4 regions of the Streptomyces sp. NPDC044064 genome follow, and region 4 is predicted to be linked to each of the others. Evidence: riboswitches for the same ligand, from Rfam matches in the RefSeq annotation. Region 4 holds a riboswitch; each other region holds the start of a gene.
The links. Region 4 has a riboswitch for cobalamin ahead of metE (5-methyltetrahydropteroyltriglutamate--homocysteine S-methyltransferase). Riboswitches for the same ligand answer to the same signal wherever they lie in the genome.

Region 1 (5,540 bases), on a different contig from region 4:
GCTGTGGGGGCATGCGGCGAATCTAGGACCGCGTTTCCCCTGGCTTCTCCCGAGGAAGAGTCAACTCTCCGGCGGGAAGGTCAACCTTTCACCAACCGCGGTCTTCGGCCCCTCAGGCACGACCGGGACGAATCTTTACCCGAAACCACCGACACAAATGACCTCCGCATCCGTACTGCTGTGCGTCCGAACCGCCTGCAGGCGGATCCACGGCCAGGCAGGAGGCACGGTGCGCATCTCGCGGAACGCGACGGGAACTCTCTTCGTGGGCGGAGCAATGGCCCTGACCCTCGGTGCGCTCGCCTACCCGAGCATGCTGGGTGTCAGCACGGTCTCGAGCTCTCCGGACCGTGTCATCGCCAACACCCAGTGGGGTCCGCTCACCGAGTCCGACCGGGACTTCGTGGTGAAGGTGCGCGCGGCCGGTCTGTGGGAGTACCCGGTGGGGCAGATCGGGCTGCAGAAGGGCACCACCAAGGGCGTCCTCGAGGCCAGCAAGCACCTGATCGACGGGCACTCCGCGCTGGACACCTCCTGCCGCAAGATCGCGCCGATGCTGAACATCACGCTGCCCAACGTGGCGAGCCCCCAGCAGGAGGGCTTCGTCAACACGCTGAAGTCGGACAGCGGCAAGAAGTTCGACACCGACTTCGCCAACATCCTGCGGATGACACATGGTTCGATCTTCAACACCATCGCGAAGATCCGGTCCACCACCAAGAACTCGCTGGTGCGCGCCCTCGCCGACCAGGCCAACAACACCGTGCTCGACCACATCACGGTGATGGAGAAGACCGGTCTGGTCGACTTCGACCAGACCCTCTTCCAGCAGACCACCCCGCCGAAGCTGCCCAGCACGGACCTGACCCCGCCGCCCCCGCCGGCGGGCCAGCCGGAGGTCGTCCTCACGCCGCCGCCGAACGCCACCTCCACCCCGGTGAACATCGACGGCCTCACCGGCGGCAACGGCGGCGGCTCCGGAGGGGCTTCACCCGCCCCCAGCCCGACCGTGGGCTAGGCCAGCCACGCCGTGGTGTCCGGCGGGAGAACGCCCGGCTCCGGGAGCGGGGTGCTGACGAGCAGCACCTCGCCCGGGGGCAGTCGTACCGGCTCCGCGGTGAGGTTGGTGACACAGCGCCAGGTCTCGGTGCGGGCGAAGTCCAGCACCCCGGCAGGGGCACCGGGCGTCCAGGTCAGCGTCTCGCCCTCCAGCAGCTTGCGGCGCAGCCTGAGTGCGGCGCGGTACAGCTCCAGGGTGGAGCCCTCGGCACCGGACTGGGCCTCGACGGCGTATGCCGCGAAGGACGCCGGCTGCGGCAGCCAGGCGACCCCGGACCCGAAGCCGTACGAGGGTCCGGTCGTCGTCCACGGCAGCGGCACCCGGCAGCCGTCGCGGCCCTTGCGGGCATGGCCCGTCTGCTCCCAGACCGGGTCCTGCAACGCCTCGGCGGGCAGCTCGGCGACCTCGGGCAGGCCTAGTTCCTCGCCCTGGTAGACGTACGACGATCCGGGCAGCGCCAGCATCAGCAGGGTCGCGGCCCGGGCCCGGCGCAGGCCCGCCGCCCGTTCGGCCGGCGGCGCCGCGCCGCCGGACAGCAGCCAGGCGTTCTCGTCGGTGCCCGGCGGGAGCACGAGGCGCGAGGCGTGGCGGACGACGTCGTGGTTGGAGAGCACCCAGGTGGCGGAGGCACCGGCGGCCCGGGCCGTCGCCAGTGAGCCGGTGATGACCTGACGGAGTTCGTCCGCGTCCCACCCTGCCTGCAGATACTCGAAGTTGAAGGCCTGGCCGAGTTCGTCCGGGCGGGCGTACAGCGCGCGGCGCGCGTCCGGGACCCAGGCCTCGGCGACCGCGGTGCGCGGCGGGCTGTAGGTGTCGAGGATCTTGCGCCAGTCGCGGTAGATCTCATGGACCTCGTCACGGTCCCAGTAGGGGTGGGTGCCGGGTTCCATCCGCTGCAGGGCCTCCTCGCCCGCGGCGCCCAGACCGCCCAGGTCCCGAAGCGGGTCGGTCAGGTCCTTGGCCAGGCCGTGGGCGACGTCGACGCGGAAGCCGTCGACGCCCCGGTCGGACCAGAAGCGCAGGGTGGTGCGGAAGTCGGCGCGGACCTCCTCGTTCTCCCAGTTCAGGTCGGGCTGTTCGGGCGCGAACAGATGCAGGTACCAGTCGCCGTCGGGGACACGTCGCCAGGCGCTGCCACCGAACACCGACTGCCAGTCGGTGGGCGGGAGTTCACCGGTATCGCCGCGGCCGGGGCGGAAGACGTAGCGTTCGCGGGCCGCGGATCCGGATCCGGCCCGCAGAGCCTCCTGGAACCAGGGGTGCAGGTGCGAGGTGTGGTTCGGGACGATGTCCACGACGACCTTCAGACCGAGCCGGTGGGCCTCGGCGGTCAGCGCGTCGAAGTCGTCGAGGGTGCCGAGGCGCGGGTCGACGTCCCGGTGATCGGCGACGTCGTAGCCGCCGTCGGCGAGTTCGGAGGGGTAGAAGGGGCTGAGCCACAGGGCGTCCACGCCGAGCGTGGCGAGGTGGTCCAGACGCTCGGTGACGCCCCTGAGGTCACCGAGGCCGTCGCCGTCGGCGTCGGCGAAGCTGCGCGGATAGACCTGGTAGATGACGGCCTGGCGCCACCAGTCGGGATTCCTGGAGGAGAGGTCTGGCATACACGGACTCTGTCCACATTGCCCGGAAACGGAACCTCGGCTGTTCGTCCGCCCGGCCGTGTGATCTTCAATACCAGGACAGCTGTGCGGCTTTGCAGGCAAAAGGATCGCCGCCTACGGTGAACGGGCCGTGGTGCTCGGGAAGTCGATGCAAGGTCGACGCGGCCCTCGCCACTGTGATCGGGGAGTTCCCGTTCCGTCCGGCAGCCGCCGGGCCACTGGTCGCAGGACCGGGAAGGCAGGAACGGCGAACGCATGACCCTAAGCCAGGAGACCGGCCACGGCATCTCACGAAGTGATCCACGAGGTGCTGGAGCGTGAACCCGATGGCCGGGATGCCCGATGCCGCTTTCCGCTGGCGACGCGAGGACACGATCAGGACGGCGGGGCTGCTGGCGGTCGTCGCCGCCCTGCACGTCGTCGCGTTCGGCGTGCTCTTCCTGCTCGTCGCTCCCGGGCACTACAAGGTCGGCCGGGACGTCTTCGGCGTCGGCCTCGGCATCACCGCCTACACCCTCGGCATGCGGCATGCCTTCGACGCCGACCACATCGCCGCGATCGACAACACCACCCGCAAGCTGATGGCCGACGGCAGGCGGCCGGTGTCGGTGGGCTTCTGGTTCGCGCTGGGCCACTCCAGCGTCGTGGTGGTGCTGGCCGCGCTGATCGCCGGCGGCACCCGGCTCGCGGGCAAGGTCATGAACGAGCACTCGCGCACCCACCAGGTGCTCGGCTTCCTCGGCACGACCGTCTCGGGCACCTTCCTCTACCTCATCGCCGCCCTCAACCTGGTCGCCCTGGCCGGCATCCTGAGGGTCTTCAGGGCCATGCGGGCGGGGACGTACGACGAGAAGGAGCTCGAACAGCACCTGGATTCCCGGGGCTTCATGAACCGCATCCTCGGCCGCCTCACCAGGTCGATCAGCCGCCCCGGGCAGATGTACCCGCTGGGCTTCCTCTTCGGGCTCGGCTTCGACACGGCCACCGAGGTCACACTGATGGTCATGGCGGGCTCGGGAGCCGCGGCGGGCCTGCCCTGGTACGCGGTCCTCTGCCTCCCCCTCCTCTTCGCCGCCGGGATGAGCCTGTTCGACACCCTCGACGGCACGTTCATGAACTTCGCCTACCAGTGGGCGTTCTCCAACCCCGTCCGCAAGGTCTTCTACAACCTCACCATCACCGGCCTGTCCATCGCCGTCGCCCTCTTCATCGGCACGATCGAGCTGGTCGGCGTCGTGCACGACAAGTTCGCCCTGACCGACGCCGTCACCGGCTGGATCGCCGGGATCGACCTGGACAGCGTCGGCTACCTCATCGTGGGCCTGTTCGTGGTGGTGTGGGCGGCGGCGCTGGCGTACTGGCGGTACGCGCGGGTGGAGGAACGGTGGGCGGCCCGGGTGCCGGCGGCCTCCGACTGAGGCCGGACGTCCCGCCGGCCCGGCCGGTGTCCGCCCCGCCGGACCTGCCCTAGCGGCGCGCCACCGTCTCCAGGTACAGCTTCACGTACCGCTCCACGTCCACCGCCAACGCCACGTCCACCAGCGCCTGTTCGCGTGCACCGCCGTGGATCTCGGACTCGCCGGGACGGGCGCGGCGGTCGACGATCGTCTGACCGCGGGTCGGGCCGGGGGCCAGGCTGACCTCGACGGGCAGCAGCCGGGTGGTGATGCCGGCCGGGTCCGCGACCGCGCACACCGCGCCCGCGTCACCGAGCCCGCCGGCCGGGTCGTCGCCGTCGGGGTCGGGTGCGGACGGGCGGTGGGCCAGCAGCTCACCGGCCAGCCGGGTGCCCGGCTCCCTGCTCTCCCGCAGCCGCCGTACGTCCGTGCCCGGTACGACGACCTGGGTGAACACGTCGAGTCCGTACATGGTGATCGGCACCCCCGCGGTGAGCAGGACCGCCGCCGCCTCCGGGTCGTGCCAGACGTTGAACTCGGCGACCGGCGTGGCGTTCCCGGTGGCGACCGCGCCGCCCATGAACACGATCCGCTCGATGTTCCGGGTCACCTCCGGATGGGTGCGCAGCAGGAGCGCGATGTTGGTGAGCGGTGCGGTCGGGATCAGGGTGACCGGCGTCGGGGAGCCCAGGATCTCGCGGTACAGGAGGGTCACGGCGTCCACGGCGGCGCGGCCTCGTCTGGGCGCGGGCAGGCCGAGGTCGCCCATGCCGTCCACACCGTGCACATGCCGGGCCGAGCGGGCCGGCTCGATCAGCGGGCGCTCGGCACCGCGCGCGACCGGGATGTCGGGGGCGCCCGCCTCCTCCAGCACGGTCAGGGTGTTGTGGACCACCCCGTCGACGTCGGTGTTCCCGGCCACGCAGGTCACCGCCCTGAGATCCAGGCCCGGGTGGCGTACGGCGAACAGCAGGGCCAGGGCGTCGTCGACGCCGGTGTCACAGTCGATGATCACGGGAATGGGCTGACCGGTCACGTCGGACTCCTTCCGTCATAGCGACACTAGGTCAAGACCAGAGTGCGGTGCCCTTCGCCGCCACGCGGTCGGCGACGCGGCGCAGGATCTCGGGCACGGGGAGGGCGCCGGGGCGGCGGCCGTCGCGCAGGCGGAGGGCCGCGAGGCCCGCGCCGGCCTCGCGGTCGCCGATCACCGCCTGGTACGGGACCAGGCGGGCCGCGCGGATGCGGGCGCCGAGGGTGCCTTGTGCGGGGTCGGCGAGTTCCGCGCGCAGGCCCAGCGCGGCCGCCTCCCGGACCGCCGCGGCCGCCCGCTCCACCTGCTCCTGCGCGACCGGCAGCACGGCCAGCTGTACGGGCGCGAGCCAGGCCGGGAACGCCCCTTCGTGCGCCTCGATGAGGTGGGCGACGGCCCGCTCCACGCTGCCGATGACGCTGCGGTGCACCATCACCGGCCGGTGCTTC
Region 2 (5,540 bases), on a different contig from region 4:
GGAACTGGCGAAGGGCACGCACCTCGACGTCAAGCTCGGCGGCTCCGCCGTGCAGGCCCTCGACCAGCAGGACTCGTCCAAGCAGGGTCAGGCGCTGATCGGTATCGGCACCTTCGCGATCATTCTGATCACCCTGCTGATCATCTTCAGAGCGCCGATCCTGGCGATCCTCCCCCTGGTCCTGATCGGCCTGGTGTCGGCCGTCGCCAACGGACTGATCGCCTACGCCACGAAGCTGTTCGACCTCCAGGCCAACAGCTCGATCTCGTCGATCCTGATCGTCGTGCTCTTCGGCGTGGGCACGGACTACTTCCTCTTCCTGATGTTCCGCTACCGCGAGCGCCTGCGCGCCGGCGACGAGCCGAAGCAAGCCATGATCAACGCGGTCGACCGGGTCGGGGAGGCCATCGCCTCGGCCGCCGGAGCGGTCATCATCGCGTTCCTCGCGCTGGTCCTGTCCACGCTGGGGTTCCTCAAGCAGATGGGCCCGGCACTCGCCATCGCGGTCGCCGCCACGCTGGTCGCGGGCCTGACCCTGATCCCGGCCGTGGTCTCGCTCATCGGACCGAAGGTCTTCTGGCCCTCCAAGTCCTGGCAGCGGGAGCCGGAGAACGCCCGGTTCGCCGCCCTCGGCCGGGGCGTGCAGCGCCGCCCGGGGCTGACCGCCACGCTCTCCGGCCTCGTCCTGGTCGCGCTGTCGCTCGGCACCCTCGGCTTCAACGCCACGTTCGACCTGGCGGCGGGCTCGATGCCCAAGACCAAGGAGTCCATGGTCGTCCAGGACGAGATGCAGAAGGCGTACTCGGCGGGCGCCGCCGCACCCACCGACGTCTTCGTGTCCAGCACCGACGGCAAGCAGCTGGACAAGTCCGGCCTGGACGCCTACGCGCAGAAGCTCGGGGCCGTCGACGGCGTCGCGAACGCCCGCCTGACCCAGCTGAACAAGGCAGGCACCACCGCCGACATCACCGTCACCCTCAAGTACGAGGCGTCGACGGACAAGGCGATCGATGCCGTGGGTGAGGTGCGCGACGTCGCACACTCCGACGCACCCGAGGGCACCGAAGCCGTCGTCGGCGGCATGTCCTCGATCTACAAGGACATCGCCACGGCGGTCAACCACGACTACCGGACGGTCTTCCCCGTGGCCGCCCTCCTCATCATGATCATCCTGGGGCTGCTGCTGCGCAGTGTGGTCGCCCCCTGGTACCTGATGGCCTCGGTGGGTCTCGGCTTCGGCGCCACCCTCGGCGCCACGGTCTGGATCTTCCAGGCGGGGCAGGGACACTCGGGTCTGATGTTCATGCTCCCGGTGATCATGTATCTGTTCGTGGTCGCCATCGGCACCGACTACAACATCCTGATGATCGCCCGGCTCCGCGAGGAGGCCCGCGAGGGCCGCGAGCCCCGCGAGGCGGCGGGCATGGCGCTCCGGCACGCCGGGCCGACCGTGGCGGCGGCCGGCTTCATCCTGGCGGCGACCTTCGCCACGATGATGCTGGCGGGCAACGCGCTGCTGACGGAGATGGGTTTCGCGGTCTCCTTCGGTATCGCCGTCGCCGCCTTCGTGATGGCGATGTTCTTCACGCCGAGCCTCACCGCGCTGATCGGCCACGCGGCATGGTGGCCGGGCCATGGGGACCGGGCACGGGAAGTGCCGGCCGGTGCCGGCTCTCCGGACGCCGGTTCGGTTCCCGGCCAGGACCGGGACACCGTCGCACCCGATCCGTCGGGCCGCCGCGGCTAGTTGTACGAGGACGGGGCAGGTCTGCCGGGCCGCACAGCCCGGCGGGCCTGACCCGCCGTCATCGCGGCGGCCGACGCGAGAGGAAGATCACGACGGACCACGCGGTCTTGGCCATGCACGCGCCACGCGGTACGGTCTGTCCGATATCGACGACGGCGAGACGGAAGCCGGTGGAAATCCGGCACGGTCGCGCCACTGTATGCGGAACACCCCTGGGTGTCCCGTGAGTCAGACCCGTGGCCGTCGTCATGTGCACCACCGAGATGGGACGCGAACTCCCAGAGGAGGTCCTGCCATGGCGCAGACCGTCGCCCAGCCGACAGCCACCACCCCCGCCGTTCCCGCCACGCTGCCGCTCAAGGCGATCGCTCCGTGGGCGGTCTTCTTCGGCATCCTCATGCTCGTCCTGCTGTACTTCGTCGGCGCCGAGCAGGGCGCCACCTCCGTGTTCAACGGCACGGACGTCCACGAGTGGGTGCACGACGCCCGCCACCTGCTCGGCTTCCCCTGCCACTGACGCGAGGGACGCCGCTCGACCATGAACTCCACAACCGTGAGAAACCTTCTCGTGCGGGGCATGCTCGCCGGCCTTGCCGCCGGCGTGCTCGCCCTCGTCGTCGCCTACCTCCTCGGTGAGCCGAGCGTCGACAGCGCGATCAGCTTCGAGGACGCCCACTCCCACGAGCACGAGATGGAGGTCGTCTCCCGCTCACTGCAGTCCACCCTGGGCCTCGCCACCGGTGTCCTCGTCTACGGGGTCGCCTTCGGCGGCATCGCCGCGCTCGCCTTCTGCGTCGCGCTCGGCCGTGTCGGCCGCTTCAGCCCGCGGGCGACCGCGCTGCTGCTGTCCGGCTGCGCACTGCTCGCCGTCTACGTCGTACCGTTCCTGAAGTACCCGGCCAACCCGCCGTCGGTCGGCGAGCCCGACACCATCGGCAAGCGGACGACCCTGTACTTCCTGATGATGCTGCTCAGCGTGCTTCTGGCGGTCGCCGCCACCATCCTGGGCAAACGCCTCGCGCCTTCCCTGGGCACCTGGTACGCGACCGTCGTCGCGGTGGCCGCCTTCGCCGTCGTGATCGGCCTGGCCTACGAGTTCCTGCCCGTCATCAACGAGGTGCCGAAGGACTTCCCGGCCACCCTGCTGTGGCGGTTCCGCCTCTCCGCACTGGCCATCCAGGCCGTCCTGTGGGGTGGATTCGGCCTGCTCTTCGGCGAGTTGGCCGAGCGGCAGCTGAACCCCAAGCCCGCGGCCGCCGCGTCCGGGCGAAGAGTTCCCGCCACGCACTGATCCGTTCAGGACACGAGAGGGCCCTTCGGAACCGTCCGGGGGCCCTCTCGCGTTTCCGGGACACCGGCGGAGGCGACGAGCGGAGGAGCCGAGTGGCCAGACAACGTCCCGAACCGCGCCACATCACTCTCGGCGGTCGTGAGGCGGTGGCCCTGACCGTGGAGGAGTACGCCCAACTCGTGGCCAGCCGACGCCAGATCGGCGGCCAGAGCGCACGCGTACGGGTGCTCGCCCAGCAGGTCAAGCGGACCGAGCGACTTCTCGACGAGCTGGAGGCCCTGGTCGGTGCCCCCACGGCCGTCTGCCGTACCCCGGACGAGGCAGCGGGCCGCCGGGCGACGGCCGACTGCCACGGCGACCACGGCACGACCGGCGGCATGGACACCGACTGCCTGCGGTGCGCGATCGCGGCACTGCTGCGTCGCCACCGGGACGCGACTCCCTGACCGCCGTCAGTCGCCCGGCCGGCCGAGGCCGTGTCCGAGGCGCACGTTCCAGCGTCCGGAACGACCGGTGACCTCGGCCGCCGTGAGCGGCGGAACGTCGAGGCGCCAGAACGCCGCCTCGGGCGCGCCCAACGCGTGCACCACCACAGCCCGTACGACCTCGGGCTCCACCACGGCGACGGTCCGCACGTCCGCCCCTCCACTCGTGTCCAGCCAGCGCGCGACCCGTGCACACAGCTCCCGAACCGACTCGCCGCCATGCGGTGCGAACCCGGGATCCGCCAGCCAGCGGGCCACCATCTCCGGCTCGGCAGCACCGACCTCGTCCAGCGTCCGCCCTCGCCACCGGCCCACATCGAGGCCCGAGAGCTCCGGTTCCACCGAGGCGTCGAGGCCGAGCGCGGCGGCCGTCTCCCGGCAGCGCACGCTGGGGGAGGCAAGAACGCGGCGTGCTGCGGGCAGGGACCCGGCCGCCGACCCGGCACGCGCCGCCGCGCTCTCCTCGATCGAGTCGCCGTCGTCGAAACGGGCTCGCCGCAGGGAGCGCGTGGTCGCGGGTGAGATGAGAGTGACACGGCTGGTCACGCGGTGGTTCCTCCTGCTTCCGCTGTGGGGCGGGGCGCCCTGGACTGCATGTGTACGACGGTACGGGCATCCGTGGCACTCGTGCGCGCTCTCCCACCCTCACGTGGAGCCGCGCCGAGCAGGAGCGGCGGCCTCGACGGCCGGCTGCTGGACGGCGACAGCGCAACCGCTTAGGGTTGCTGTCCAGAGTTGGAAAAATAGTCGAAGTGCTGTGTGGGAGGGGCACGTCATGCGTACCGGTGGGGCCGAGGCGGACGAGCACCTCATCCGCGAGACGGAGAAGATCGCCGTCGCGCTGGGCCGGATGTTCCCGGGGCTGTGCGAGGTGGTCCTGCACGACCTGCGCGATCCGGAACACGCGATCCGGGCGATCGAGAACAACCTCTCAGGCCGGCAAGTGGGCGATAGCGCAACCGAGCTGGGACTGGCCCGCATCGCCGACCCGCAGTACCCGAGCGTCATCCAGAACTACCCCAACCGGTTCCCCGACGGCCGCCCGGCCAAGAGCACGTCGATCGGCATCAGGAACAGCGCCGGCGAGTACATCGCGGCCCTGTGCCTGAACCTGGACGTCTCCGTGCTCTCACCGGTCACGCTCGCGCTGTCCAACCTGGTCGCCACGGACGCCGAGCACCGTGAACAGCCGCTGGAGACCCTGCGCGACCGCAACGCCCGGGAGCTGCGTCAGGCGGTGGAGGAGCTCGCCGCGGAACGTGGTGGCACCCCGAGGTCGCTGGGCCGGGACGGCAAGAGGGCGCTCGTACGGCAGTTGCACTCGGACGGCTACTTCGACTCGCGAGATGCCGCCCAGACGATCGCGGACCTGCTCGGCGTGTCCCGCGCGACCGTCTACAACTACACCAAGTGAAGGGCCACTCATGAACCGCGGTCTGCTGCACATCACCGAGGAAGAGACCGCCGCGGTCGTCGACGAGGACCTCGCACTGCAGGCCGCCCGCGAGGCGTTCGCCGCGACCGTGGACGGCGCGGTCTTCCCCAGTCTGGCCGTCCACGGATCCGACCCGAGGAACCGGTTCACGCTCAAGCCGTCGGCCTCCGCCACACACGCCGGGGTGAAGATCGGCAGCTACTGGCCCGGCAACCCGGAGCAGGGACTGCCGCGCCACCACTCCACCCTGCTGCTCCTCGACCAGAGGGTCGGCCGGATCGCCGCCGTCCTGGAGGTCGGCAGGGCCAACGCCTACCGGACCGCGGCCGCCGACGCCCTCGCCGTCGATCTGCTGGCCCGCCCCGACACCACCACGCTGGCCGTGTTCGGCACCGGGCACCAGGCCGCCTACGAGGTGCGGGCGGTCAGCCGGGTCCGGCCCGTGGGCGAGGTCCTGGTCGTGGGCCGCGACAAGGACCGCGCCGCACGGATGGCAGCCGACCTCGCGGCGGAAGGCCGTACGGCGACAGTCACCGGTGCCGAGGAGGCGTGCGCCCGGGCCGATGTCATCGTCACCGCCAC
Region 3 (5,540 bases), on a different contig from region 4:
TCGGGGTCGGCGGCCTGCTGCACGGGGATGGGGGTCTGGGCCTGCGCCCGGGCGGCGCGCGCGATGCGGGTCGCCGGGCGGGAGCGCAGGTAGTACGTCGTCTTCAGGCCCCGCTTCCAGGCGTACGCGTACATCGAGGAGAGCTTGCCGATCGTCGGCGTCTCCAGGAACAGGTTCAGGGACTGCGACTGGTCCAGGAACGGGGTGCGGGCAGCGGCCATGTCGATCAGGCCGCGCTGCGGGATCTCCCACGCCGTGCGGTACAGCGCCCGCACGTCGGCCGGGATCCACGCGAAGTCCTGCACCGAGCCGTTGGAGTCGCGCAGCGCCTCACGGGTGCGCGCGTCCCAGACGCCCAGCTCCTTGAGGTCCTGCACCAGGTAGGAGTTGACCTGCAGGAACTCGCCGGACAGCGTCTCGCGCTTGAACAGGTTGGAGACCTGCGGCTCGATGCACTCGTACACGCCCGCGATGGACGCGATGGTGGCGGTCGGGGCGATCGCCAGCAGCAGCGAGTTGCGCATGCCGACCTCGGCGATCCGCTCGCGCAGGGCCGCCCAGCGCTCGGGCCAGGTCAGTTCGGCGTCGTAGTGGTCGGGGTGCAGGACACCGCGGGCGGTGCGGGTCTTCTCCCAGGCCGGCAGCGCGCCGTTGCGCTCGGCCAGGTCGGCGGAGGCCTCGTACGCGGCGAGCATGATCCGCTCGGCGATCCGCGTCGACAGGGCCTTGGCCTCGGCGGAGTCGAAGGGCAGGCGCAGCTTGAAGAAGACGTCCTGCAGACCCATCGCGCCCAGGCCCACCGGACGCCACTTGGCGTTGGAGCGGCCCGCCTGCTCGGTCGGGTAGAAGTTGATGTCGACGACGCGGTCGAGGAAGGTGACGGCCGTGCGGACGGTCTCGTCGAGGCGCTCCCAGTCGATGTCCCCGTCCCGCACGAAGGCACCGAGGTTGACCGAACCCAGGTTGCAGACCGCCGTCTCGCCGTCGTCGGTGACCTCCAGGATCTCCGTGCAGAGGTTCGAGGAGTGGACGACGTGGCCCGCCTCGGCCGTCTGGTTGGCGGTGCGGTTGGCGGCGTCCTTGAAGGTCATCCAGCCGTTGCCGGTCTGCGCGAGGGTGCGCATCATGCGGCCGTACAGGTCGCGGGCCGGGATGGTCTTCTTCGCGAGCCCGTTCGCCTCCGCCTTGCGGTACGCGGCGTCGAACTCCTCGCCCCACAGGTCGACCAGCTCCGGCACGTCCGCCGGGGAGAACAGCGACCACTGCTCGTCGGCGTTCACCCGGCGCATGAACTCGTCCGGGATCCAGTGCGCGAGGTTGAGGTTGTGCGTACGGCGCGCGTCCTCGCCGGTGTTGTCGCGCAGCTCCAGGAACTCCTCGATGTCGGAGTGCCAGGTCTCCAGGTACACCGCGGCCGCGCCCTTGCGCCGGCCGCCCTGGTTCACGGCGGCCACCGAGGCGTCCAGGGTCTTCAGGAACGGGACGATGCCGTTGGAGTGTCCGTTGGTGCCGCGGATCAGCGAACCGCGGCTGCGGATCCGGGAGTACGACAGACCGATGCCGCCGGCGTGCTTGGAGAGGCGGGCGACCTGGTGGTAGCGGTCGTAGATGGAGTCCAGCTCGTCCAGCGGTGAGTCGAGGAGGTAGCAGGACGACATCTGCGGGTGCCGCGTGCCGGAGTTGAAGAGCGTGGGGGAGGAGGGCAGGTAGTCGAGGCGGCTCATGAGCCCGTAGAGCGCGGCGACTTCGTCGGCGGAGCGGGTCGTGTCGTCCTCGGCGAGACCAGCGGCGACGCGCAGCATGAAGTGCTGGGGCGTCTCGATCACCTTGCGGGTGATGGGGTGGCGCAGCAGGTAGCGGCTGTGCAGGGTGCGCAGACCGAAGTAGCCGAAGCGGTCGTCGCCGGCCGCGTCGATCAGCGTGTCGAGACGCGCGGCGTGCAGTCGTACGAACTCCGCCGTGCGGTCGGCGACCAGGCCCTCGCGGTGGCCCACGGCGACGGACTCGGTGAAGGACGTCACGCCCTGCGAGGCGGCCTCGGCGCGGATCGAGATGGTCAGCAGCCGGGCGGCCAGCCGGGAGTAGGCAGGGTCCTCGGAGATGAGGCCGGCGGCCGCCTCCGTGGCCAGCTCGCGCAACTCCGCCTCGTCGGCCCGGGCGGAACGGCCCCGCAGCGCGGCCGCGGCGACCCGGCCGGGGTCGGCGTCGGGGAGGTCGGCGGTCAGCTCGGTCAGGGTCCGCAGCAGCGCGGCACCGGGACCGTCGGTCTCCACCGGTGCTGCGGTCGCCTGGACGGCTGAAGCCGGGTCGGCTGGCGCGATGGTCACGTGGGGCTCTCCCTCGCTCGGCACAGGGCCTGGCGGAGGGCGGGGGGCAGCACGAGCGCGCACGGCGTCGCGTCCACCGGCCCACTCCACGAGGCCCGGACGTCTCAAGGCACCCGGACCGGACGGCCGGGCGCGCGCTGCCGGCAGGTCCTCGGACTGAACGGGCGTGCGGATACACGCAAGTACACCGTTGCGGGACAGTTCCGGATTCGCACCGGATTCCCCTGCGGCGACAGCGAGGATGAGCATACATCTAGTGCCGGGTTGTGGTGTCACCCCCAGATGTTGTGTCTGCTGCGTGTTGTGGCGGCTTCAGAGGGTCAACAGCGGGCCGCCGTGGTGCTTGTTGCCGGCGGCCCGCTGCGGGTGGATCGTGGTTGCTCGCGCCCCCTTCGGGGCGCCTCTCAGTGCCCGGCGCCCGCCGTGGCCGGGGGGAGTTCCACCTGAACTCCCGCGTCGCCCGCGTCCGCCGTGTAGTCCGCGGGGCTCGTCTCGTCGAGGCCCTCAGGGGCCTTGAGAGCCTTCAGGACGAAGGTCAGGACCACCGTGACGGCGACGTTCAGGACGAAGGCCGTGAGGCCGATGTAGCCGATCTCACCGATACCCGGGATCTCCTTGGCGGAGCCGCCGAAGTGCTTCTGGGTCGGCGAGGCCACGCCGTACGCGGCGGCGGTGCCGTAGACCATGCCGACCGCCCAGCCGGCGAGCAGCGCCCAGCGGTGGAACCAGCGCGTGAACAGGCCGCCGACCAGGGACGGGAAGGTCTGCAGGATCCAGATGCCGCCCAGCAGCTGGAAGTTGATGGCGACCGTCTTGTCCATGGTGAGGACGAAGACCAGGGCGCCGACCTTCACCAGCAGCGACACGAGCTTGGAGACCTGGGCCTCCTGCCTCGGCGTGGCGTCCGGCCTGATGAAGTCCTTGTAGATGTTGCGGGTGAAGAGGTTCGCCGCCGCGATGGACATGATGGCCGCGGGCACCAGGGCGCCGATGCCGATCGCCGCGAAGGCGACGCCCGCGAACCAGTCCGGGAACATGTCCTCGAACAGCTGCGGAATCGCCAACTGCCCGTTGGTGACGTTCACCCCGGCCGCGATCGCCATGAAGCCGAGCAGCGCGAGCAGGCCCAGCATCAGCGAGTACAGCGGCAGGATCGTGGTGTTGCGCCGGATCACCTCACGGCTCCTGGACGAGAGCGTCGCGGTGATCGAGTGCGGGTACATGAACAGCGCGAGCGCCGAACCGAGCGCCAGCGTGGCATACGTCCACTGGCCCGCGGGGGCGGGGACGAGCCCGCCCGCACCCGCCTTCGTGAACTTCTCGCCGGCCTTGGCGAAGATGTCGTCGAACCCGCCCAGCTTGATCGGGATGTAGATGATCGCCACCGCGATGACGATGTAGATCAGCGTGTCCTTGACGAACGCGATCAGCGCGGGCGCGCGCAGGCCCGACGAGTACGTGTAGGCGGCCAGCACACCGAAGGCGATGAGCAGCGGGAGGTCCTTCACGAACCAGTTGGTGTTCTCGCCGCCGCCGACGCCCATCACGTCCAGCACCGCCTGGATGCCGACGAGCTGGAGCGCGATGTACGGCATCGTCGCGAGGATGCCGGTGAGCGCCACGGCCAGCGACAGGCCCTTGGAGCCGAAGCGGCCGCGCACGAAGTCCGAGGTCGTCACATAGCCGTGCTTGTGCGAGACCGACCACAGGCGGGGCAGGAACGTGAAGATCAGCGGGTAGACCAGGATGGTGTACGGCACGGCGAAGAAACCGGCCGCGCCCGCCGTGTAGATCGCCGCCGGCACGGCGACGAAGGTGTACGCCGTGTACAGGTCGCCGCCGAGCAGGAACCAGGTGACCCAGGTACCGAACGACCGTCCGCCCAGGCCCCATTCGTCCAGGGAGTGCTCGTCGTCGGCCCTGCGCCAGCGGGCGGCCAGGAAGCCCATGACCGTGACGGCCAGGAAGAAGAAGATGAAGACGCCGAGCGCGACGCCGTTGACGCCGTTCTTCACTGCGCCGCCCCCTTGCCCTGAGTCGCCCTGCGGGCGCTCTGGTCACGCTGCCAGAGCTTGTACGCGAGCACCGTGAGCACGGTGGAGACCGGCACCCACAGCATCTGGTACCAGTAGAAGAAAGGGATCCCGATGAACGCGGGGTCCGTCTTGGCGTACGAGCCCACCCACAGCATCGCCACGAAGGGCGCGACGAGACACAGGCCGATGATCACTCGGGCCGGCGTCACAACCGGTGGTCTCACTTCAGGCGTTTCGGACATGCCACGGCTCCGTCCCCTGGTTGATCACCTGTGTAATGCGCAGGCAATCTAGGTGACGGTGTCGTGGCAGCGGAAGACCTCGTCCGTATAACGGCATGTCGATTTGGAGGTTGTGGCGTGAAGACGCCAACTTCCCTCAGTCCTGCGGGCGCTTGAGCCTCGCCACGAACTTGTACCGGTCGCCCCGGTAGACGGAGCGCACCCACTCCACCGGCTTGCCCTCGCGGTCCAGGGAGTGGCGGGAGAGCATCAGCATCGGCAGGCCCACGTCGGTGCCGAGCAGGCCCGCCTCGCGCGGGGTGGCCAGGGAGGTCTCGATGGTCTCCTCGGCCTCGGCGAGATGGACGTCGTAGACCTCGGCGAGGGCGGTGTACAGGGACGTGTACTTCACCAGCGAGCGCCTGAGCGCCGGGAAGCGCTTGGCCGAAAGATGGGTGGTCTCGATCGCCATCGGCTCACCGTTGGCCATGCGCAGCCGCTCGATGCGCAGCACCCGTCCGCCGGCCGTTATGTCGAGCAGCTCGGCGAGCCGGTCGTCGGCCGTGATGTAGCCGATGTCCAGCAGCTGCGAGGTGGGCTCCAGGCCCTGGGCCCGCATGTCCTCCGTGTACGAGGTGAGTTGCAGCGCCTGCGAGACCTTCGGTTTGGCGACGAAGGTGCCCTTGCCCTGGATGCGCTCGAGGCGGCCCTCGACGACGAGCTCCTGCAGGGCCTGGCGGACGGTGGTGCGGGAGGTGTCGAACTCGGCCGCCAGCGTGCGCTCGGGCGGGACCGGCGTGCCCGGCGCCTGCGTCTCCGTCATGTCGAGCAGATGCTTCTTCAAGCGGTAGTACTTGGGCACGCGCGCGGTACGGACCGTCGTCCCGGCCTCGTTCTCCGCACTGCCGACGTCGGTGCTCATGCTCTGCCTTCCCGGCTCCTGATGCCGAAAGCGA
Region 4 (5,540 bases):
GGTGGTCCGGCGCATCAACAACGCGCTGCTGCGTGCCGACCAGATCGCCACCGCCGAGGACGCCGGCGACACCACCGACTGGCTCGCCCCGATCGTCGCGGACGCGGAGGCCGGGTTCGGCGGTCCGCTCAACGCCTTCGAGCTGACCAAGGCGATGATCGCGGCGGGCGCGGCCGGCATCCACTACGAGGACCAGCTCGCCTCGGAGAAGAAGTGCGGCCACCTCGGCGGCAAGGTGCTGGTGCCGACCTCGCAGCACATCCGGACCCTGAACGCGGCCCGCCTCGCGGCCGACATCGCCGACGTGCCGACCGTCGTCGTCGCCCGCACCGACGCCCTCGCGGCCAACCTGCTGACCAGCGACGTCGACGAGCGCGACGCCGAGTTCGTCACCGGGGAGCGCACGGCCGAGGGCTTCTACCGGGTGCGGGGCGGCATGGCACCGGTGATCGCCCGCGGTCTGGCCTACGCCCCGTACGCCGACCTGATCTGGGTCGAGACCGGCACCCCGGACCTCGCCCAGGCGCGGGAGTTCGCCGAGGCGATCCGCGCGCGCTACCCCGACCAGATGCTCGCCTACAACTGCTCCCCCTCCTTCAACTGGAAGGCGGCGCTCGACGACGACCGGATCGCCAAGTTCCAGCGCGAGCTGGGTGCGATGGGCTACCGGTTCCAGTTCATCACGCTGGCCGGCTTCCACTCCCTCAACCACGGCATGTTCGACCTCGCACGCGGCTATGCGGAGCACGGCATGACCGCCTATGTCGACCTGCAGGAACGGGAGTTCGCCGCGCAGGCCCACGGCTTCACCGCCGTCAGGCACCAGCGCGAGGTGGGCACCGGCTACTTCGACCTGGTCTCAACCGCCGTCAACCCCGCCTCCTCCACGACCGCCCTGACCGGCTCCACCGAGGAGGAGCAGTTCCACTAGGCCGGCCCTTCGGGACCTGCCCGGTCCGCCCTCGGGCGAGCGGGGGTCCGTACGGCCGTCCCCGTCCGGCCCCGCTCCCCGCACCCGCCAGCCAGCCAGCCAGCCAGCAGGAGAAGCGATGTCCACCAGCGCCCTGACCCACCACGTCCGCGTTCTCGCGCCCCTCGGGGACCGCCACGACGAGATCCTCACGCCCGCCGCCCTGGACTTCGTGGGCCGCCTGGCCGCAGCCTTCGGCACCCGCCGGACGGACCTGATGAGGGAACGCCGCCGGCAGCTCCTGCGGCTGGCATCCGGCTCCCCGCTCGACTTCCCGATGGTCACCTCAGCCGTCCGCGCCGACCCGGCCTGGCGCGTCGCACCGCCCGCCCCCGGTCTCACCGACCGCCGCGTCGAGATCACCGGCCCACCGGACCGCCGGACGACGGTCGACGCCCTCAACTCCGGGGCCAGTGCCTGGATGGCTGACTTCGCGGATGCCACCGCTCCCACCTGGAACAACGTGATCGGCGGCCAGCTCAACCTGCTCGACGCCATCGAGCGCCGCATCGACTTCACCGCACCCGAAGGCAAGGAGTACCGGCTCGGCGACCAGCTCGCCACCATCGTGGTCCGGCCGCGCGGCTGGCACCTCGACGAGGAGCACCTGGAGTACGACGGCCGTCCCGTGCCCGCGGCGCTGGTCGACTTCGGCCTGTACTTCTTCCACTGCGCCCAGCGGCAGATCGACGCCGGGTACGGCCCGTACTTCTACCTCCCCAAGCTGGAGAACCGTTACGAAGCCCGGCTGTGGAACGACATCTTCGTCACCGCCCAGGACCTGCTCGGCATCCCCCGCGGCACGATCCGCGCCACGGTCCTGATCGAAACGATCACTGCCGCGTTCGAGATGGAGGAGATCCTCCACGAGCTGCGCGAGCACAGCTCCGGTCTCAACGCGGGCCGCTGGGACTACCTGTTCAGCCTGATCAAGACATTCGGCCACCGCACCGACTTCCTCCTGCCCGATCGCGCCGAGGTCACGATGACCGCCCCCTTCCTGCGCGCCTGCACCGAGCTGCTCGTGCGCACCTGCCACCGGCGCGGTGCCCACGCCATCGGCGGCATGGCCGCACAGGTGCCGGACAAGGACCCGACCGCCCACCGGGCCGCACTCGCCGAGGTCCGGCTGGACAAGGAGCGCGAGGCCGCGGACGGTTTCGACGGCTCCTGGGTCGCCCACCCCGGACTCGTGCCCGTCTGCCGCGAGGTGTTCGACGGTGTTCTCGGCGATCGGCCCCACCAGATCGACCGGACACGGGACGACGTGCACGTGCGGGCGGCCGACCTGCTGACGGTGCGCCGCATCAGCGGCCCTCCGACCGACGAGCGCATCCGCACCGATGTCGCCGTCGCCGTGCGCTACTTCGCCGCCTGGCTGCGCGGCCGAGGAGCCGTCGCCCTGTACGGCCTCATGGCGGACGCGGCCACCGCCGAGATCGCCCGCGTGCAGATCTGGCAGTGGCTGCGCCACCGGGTGATCGACCGGGAGACGGTCCTGCGGCTGCTCGACGACGAGATCGTGGCGCTCGGCTCCGAGTATCCCTGGGCCCCGTCGAAGAGGTCCGCGCCCTCTTCGAACGGACGGCGCTGCTCGGCGAGTTGCCACTGTTCTTCACTCCGGACGCCTACACCCGCCACCTCGTGCGCCGCACGGGGGCCGGCGCATGAGCGGGGACGCCCGGCCCGACGTGTCACGCCTCATCGTCCGGATGACGGACGTCCCGCTCCCGTATCGCACGACGACCCCGTAGGCTGGCCGACGCAGCTGGTTCGCCCCGTCCGCCAGGCGGGATGCGTCGCAAGAGGGAACCCGGTGGGAATCCGGGACTGCCCCGCAGCGGTGAGCGGGAACGACCGCCGTCATACGCACTGGGCCCGAGGAGGGCCTGGGAAGCGACGGCCAGTAGGTGTCTCGTACGACTTCGTACGACGAGACGTGCCCGCGAGTCCGAAGACCTGCCAACTGCCCGCGCCCGAAGCACTCGTGCGTGGACATCCCGGTGACCTCGAGGGCGGGTCGGCGTACATACCAGGCGGACGACCGCGCCCACCGCGCGAGGCCGTACCCGTCCGGTTCCGTCACCCCTTCGCGCTCTCGTCCCGTCGCCGGGATCTCAGGGATTCATCTCGCGAAGGAGATCTCCATGACCACCAAGCCCGCAGCCGCCGCAGCACGGGCCACCGTGTACGGCTACCCCCGCCAGGGACGGAACCGGGAACTGAAGAAGGCGATCGAGGGCTACTGGAAGGGCCGCGTCACCGCCGACGCCCTCCGCTCCACCGCCGCCGACCTGCGCCGTACGAACTGGCAGCAGCTCGCCGGGGCCGGCATCGACGAGGTGCCCACCGGCGACTTCTCGTACTACGACCACGTCCTGGACACCACCGTCATGGTCGGCGCGATCCCCGCACGCCACCGGGAGGCGGTCGCGGCCGACCCGCTCGACGGCTACTTCGCCATGGCCCGCGGCACGCAGGACGTCGCGCCGCTGGAGATGACCAAGTGGTTCGACACCAACTACCACTACCTGGTCCCCGAACTCGGCCCGGACACGGTGTTCGCCGCCGATGCGGCCAAGCAGGTCGCCGAGCTGGCGGAAGCCCTGGCCCTGGGCCTCACCGCCCGGCCCGTGCTGGTCGGTCCGGTCACCTACCTCCTGCTGGCCAAGCCCGCACCGGGCGTACCCGCGGGCTTCGAGCCGCTCACCCTGCTGGACCGCCTGCTGCCGGTGTACGCCGAGGTCCTCGCCGATCTGCGTGCCGCGGGCGCGGAGTGGGTCCAGCTGGACGAGCCCGCCCTGGTCCAGGACCGCACCCCGGCCGAACTCGACGCCGTCGGCCGCGCCTACCGCGCCCTCGGCACGCTCACCGACCGGCCCAGGCTGCTGGTCGCCTCCTACTTCGACCGGCTCGGCGAAGCCCTGCCGCTGCTGACCAGGGCTCCGGTGGAGGGCCTGGCCCTGGACTTCACCGCGGCCGCCGCCGCCAACCTCGACGCCCTCGCCGCGGCGGGCGGCCTGCCCGGCAGGCGCCTGGTCGCGGGGGTCGTCGACGGCCGTAACATCTGGGTCAACGACCTGGAGAAGTCGCTGTCCACCCTGGGCACCCTGCTCGGGCTGGCCGGCCGGGTCGACGTGGCCGCGTCCTGCTCCCTGCTGCACGTCCCGCTCGACGCCGCCGTGGAGCGGGACGTCGAGCCGCAGATCCTGCGCTGGCTCGCCTTCGCCGAGCAGAAGACGCGCGAGGTCGCCACGCTCGCCAGGGGTCTCGCCCACGGCACCGGCACGATCGCCGCCGAACTGGCCGCCAACCGGGCCGACCTCGCGTCTCGTGCCGGCTCGCCCAGCACCCACGACCCGGCCGTGCGGGCCCGCGCCGCCGCGGTCACCGAGGCCGACGCCCGCCGGTCGCAGGCCTACGCCGAGCGCACCGCCGCCCAGCGCGCCCACCTGCGCCTGCCCCTTCTCCCGACCACGACCATCGGGTCCTTTCCGCAGACCGACGATCTGCGGGCCGCGCGCGCCGACCTGCGTGCGGGCCGCATCGACACGGCGGGCTACGAGGAGCGCATCCAGGCCGAGATCCAGGAGGTCATCTCCTTCCAGGAGAAGACCGGGCTGGACGTCCTCGTGCACGGCGAGGCCGAACGCAACGACATGGTCCAGTACTTCGCCGAACGGCTCACCGGATACCTGGCCACCCGGCACGGCTGGGTCCAGTCCTACGGCACCCGCTACGTCCGCCCGCCGATCCTCGCCGGCGACGTCTCCCGCCCCGAGCCGATGACCGTGCGCTGGACGGCGTACGCCCAGTCCCTCACCTCACGACCGGTCAAGGGCATGCTCACGGGCCCGGTCACCATGCTCGCCTGGTCCTTCGTCCGCGACGACCAGCCCCTCGCCGACACCGCCCGGCAGGTCGCCCTCGCCCTGCGCGACGAGGTCGGTGATCTGGAGGCGGCCGGGACTTCGGTGATCCAGGTCGACGAACCCGCACTGCGGGAGACGCTGCCGCTGCGCGCCGCCGACCGGCCCTCCTACCTTGCCTGGGCGACCGCGGCGTTCCGCCTCGGCACCAGCGGTGTGCGGCCCGACACCCAGATCCACACGCACATGTGCTACGCGGAGTTCGGTGACATCGTCAGGGCCATCGACGACCTGGACGCCGACGTCATCAGCCTGGAAGCCGCCCGCTCACACATGCAGGTCGCCCGCGAACTCGCCGCCCACGGCTACCCCCGCGAAGCCGGACCCGGCGTCTACGACATCCACTCCCCCCGCGTCCCGAGCCCCGAGGAGGCCGCCGAGCTGCTGCGCACCGGCCTGCAGGCCATCCCCGTCGAACGGCTCTGGGTCAACCCCGACTGCGGTCTGAAGACCCGCGGCTGGCCCGAGACCCGGTCCTCCCTGGAGAACCTGGTCGCCGCCGCCCGCACGGTCCGCGGGGAGCTGTCCGAGTCATGACGTGACCGGACGTTCCCCGGGGCCTGGGCGCCACGCGCGCCCCGGCCCCGCGCCCGGCCTCGGGTTCACGGGCGCCGCGGCGGGGTGAAGGCGTACAGGTCGAG

Region 1: it holds a riboswitch for cobalamin, as region 4 does, so the genes downstream of both, nicT (Nickel transporter NicT) here and metE (5-methyltetrahydropteroyltriglutamate--homocysteine S-methyltransferase) in region 4, are expected to answer to the same signal.
Region 2: it holds a riboswitch for cobalamin, as region 4 does, so the genes downstream of both, AC07DS_RS16070 (CbtB domain-containing protein) here and metE (5-methyltetrahydropteroyltriglutamate--homocysteine S-methyltransferase) in region 4, are expected to answer to the same signal.
Region 3: it holds a riboswitch for cobalamin, as region 4 does, so the genes downstream of both, AC07DS_RS18485 (ribonucleoside-diphosphate reductase subunit alpha) here and metE (5-methyltetrahydropteroyltriglutamate--homocysteine S-methyltransferase) in region 4, are expected to answer to the same signal.

What each region holds. Positions count from the first base shown of each region.
Region 1 covers NZ_JBWKFN010000004.1:97,023-102,562, forward strand. Annotated here, with positions in the region: gene AC07DS_RS08125 (DUF6445 family protein) at 1-13, opposite strand, end outside; gene AC07DS_RS08130 (DUF4142 domain-containing protein) at 266-1,018, shown strand; gene AC07DS_RS08135 (glycoside hydrolase family 13 protein) at 1,015-2,661, opposite strand; cobalamin riboswitch at 2,776-2,958, shown strand; gene nicT (Nickel transporter NicT) at 2,988-4,079, shown strand; gene AC07DS_RS08145 (nucleoside hydrolase) at 4,129-5,094, opposite strand; gene thrS (threonine--tRNA ligase) at 5,126-5,540, opposite strand, start outside.
Region 2 covers NZ_JBWKFN010000008.1:288,291-293,830, reverse strand. Annotated here, with positions in the region: gene AC07DS_RS16075 (MMPL family transporter) at 1-1,747, shown strand, start outside; cobalamin riboswitch at 1,863-2,007, shown strand; gene AC07DS_RS16070 (CbtB domain-containing protein) at 2,043-2,264, shown strand; gene AC07DS_RS16065 (CbtA family protein) at 2,286-3,038, shown strand; gene AC07DS_RS16060 (hypothetical protein) at 3,131-3,484, shown strand; gene AC07DS_RS16055 (histidine phosphatase family protein) at 3,491-4,069, opposite strand; gene AC07DS_RS16050 (helix-turn-helix transcriptional regulator) at 4,299-4,937, shown strand; gene AC07DS_RS16045 (ornithine cyclodeaminase family protein) at 4,948-5,540, shown strand, end outside.
Region 3 covers NZ_JBWKFN010000010.1:191,018-196,557, forward strand. Annotated here, with positions in the region: gene AC07DS_RS18485 (ribonucleoside-diphosphate reductase subunit alpha) at 1-2,327, opposite strand, end outside; cobalamin riboswitch at 2,453-2,576, opposite strand; gene mctP (monocarboxylate uptake permease MctP) at 2,732-4,342, opposite strand; gene AC07DS_RS18495 (DUF3311 domain-containing protein) at 4,339-4,605, opposite strand; gene AC07DS_RS18500 (GntR family transcriptional regulator) at 4,742-5,506, opposite strand.
Region 4 covers NZ_JBWKFN010000001.1:629,401-634,940, forward strand. Annotated here, with positions in the region: gene aceA (isocitrate lyase) at 1-931, shown strand, start outside; partial or broken gene aceB (malate synthase A) at 1,050-2,641, shown strand; cobalamin riboswitch at 2,736-2,939, shown strand; gene metE (5-methyltetrahydropteroyltriglutamate--homocysteine S-methyltransferase) at 3,118-5,436, shown strand; gene AC07DS_RS02840 ((2Fe-2S) ferredoxin domain-containing protein) at 5,502-5,540, opposite strand, start outside.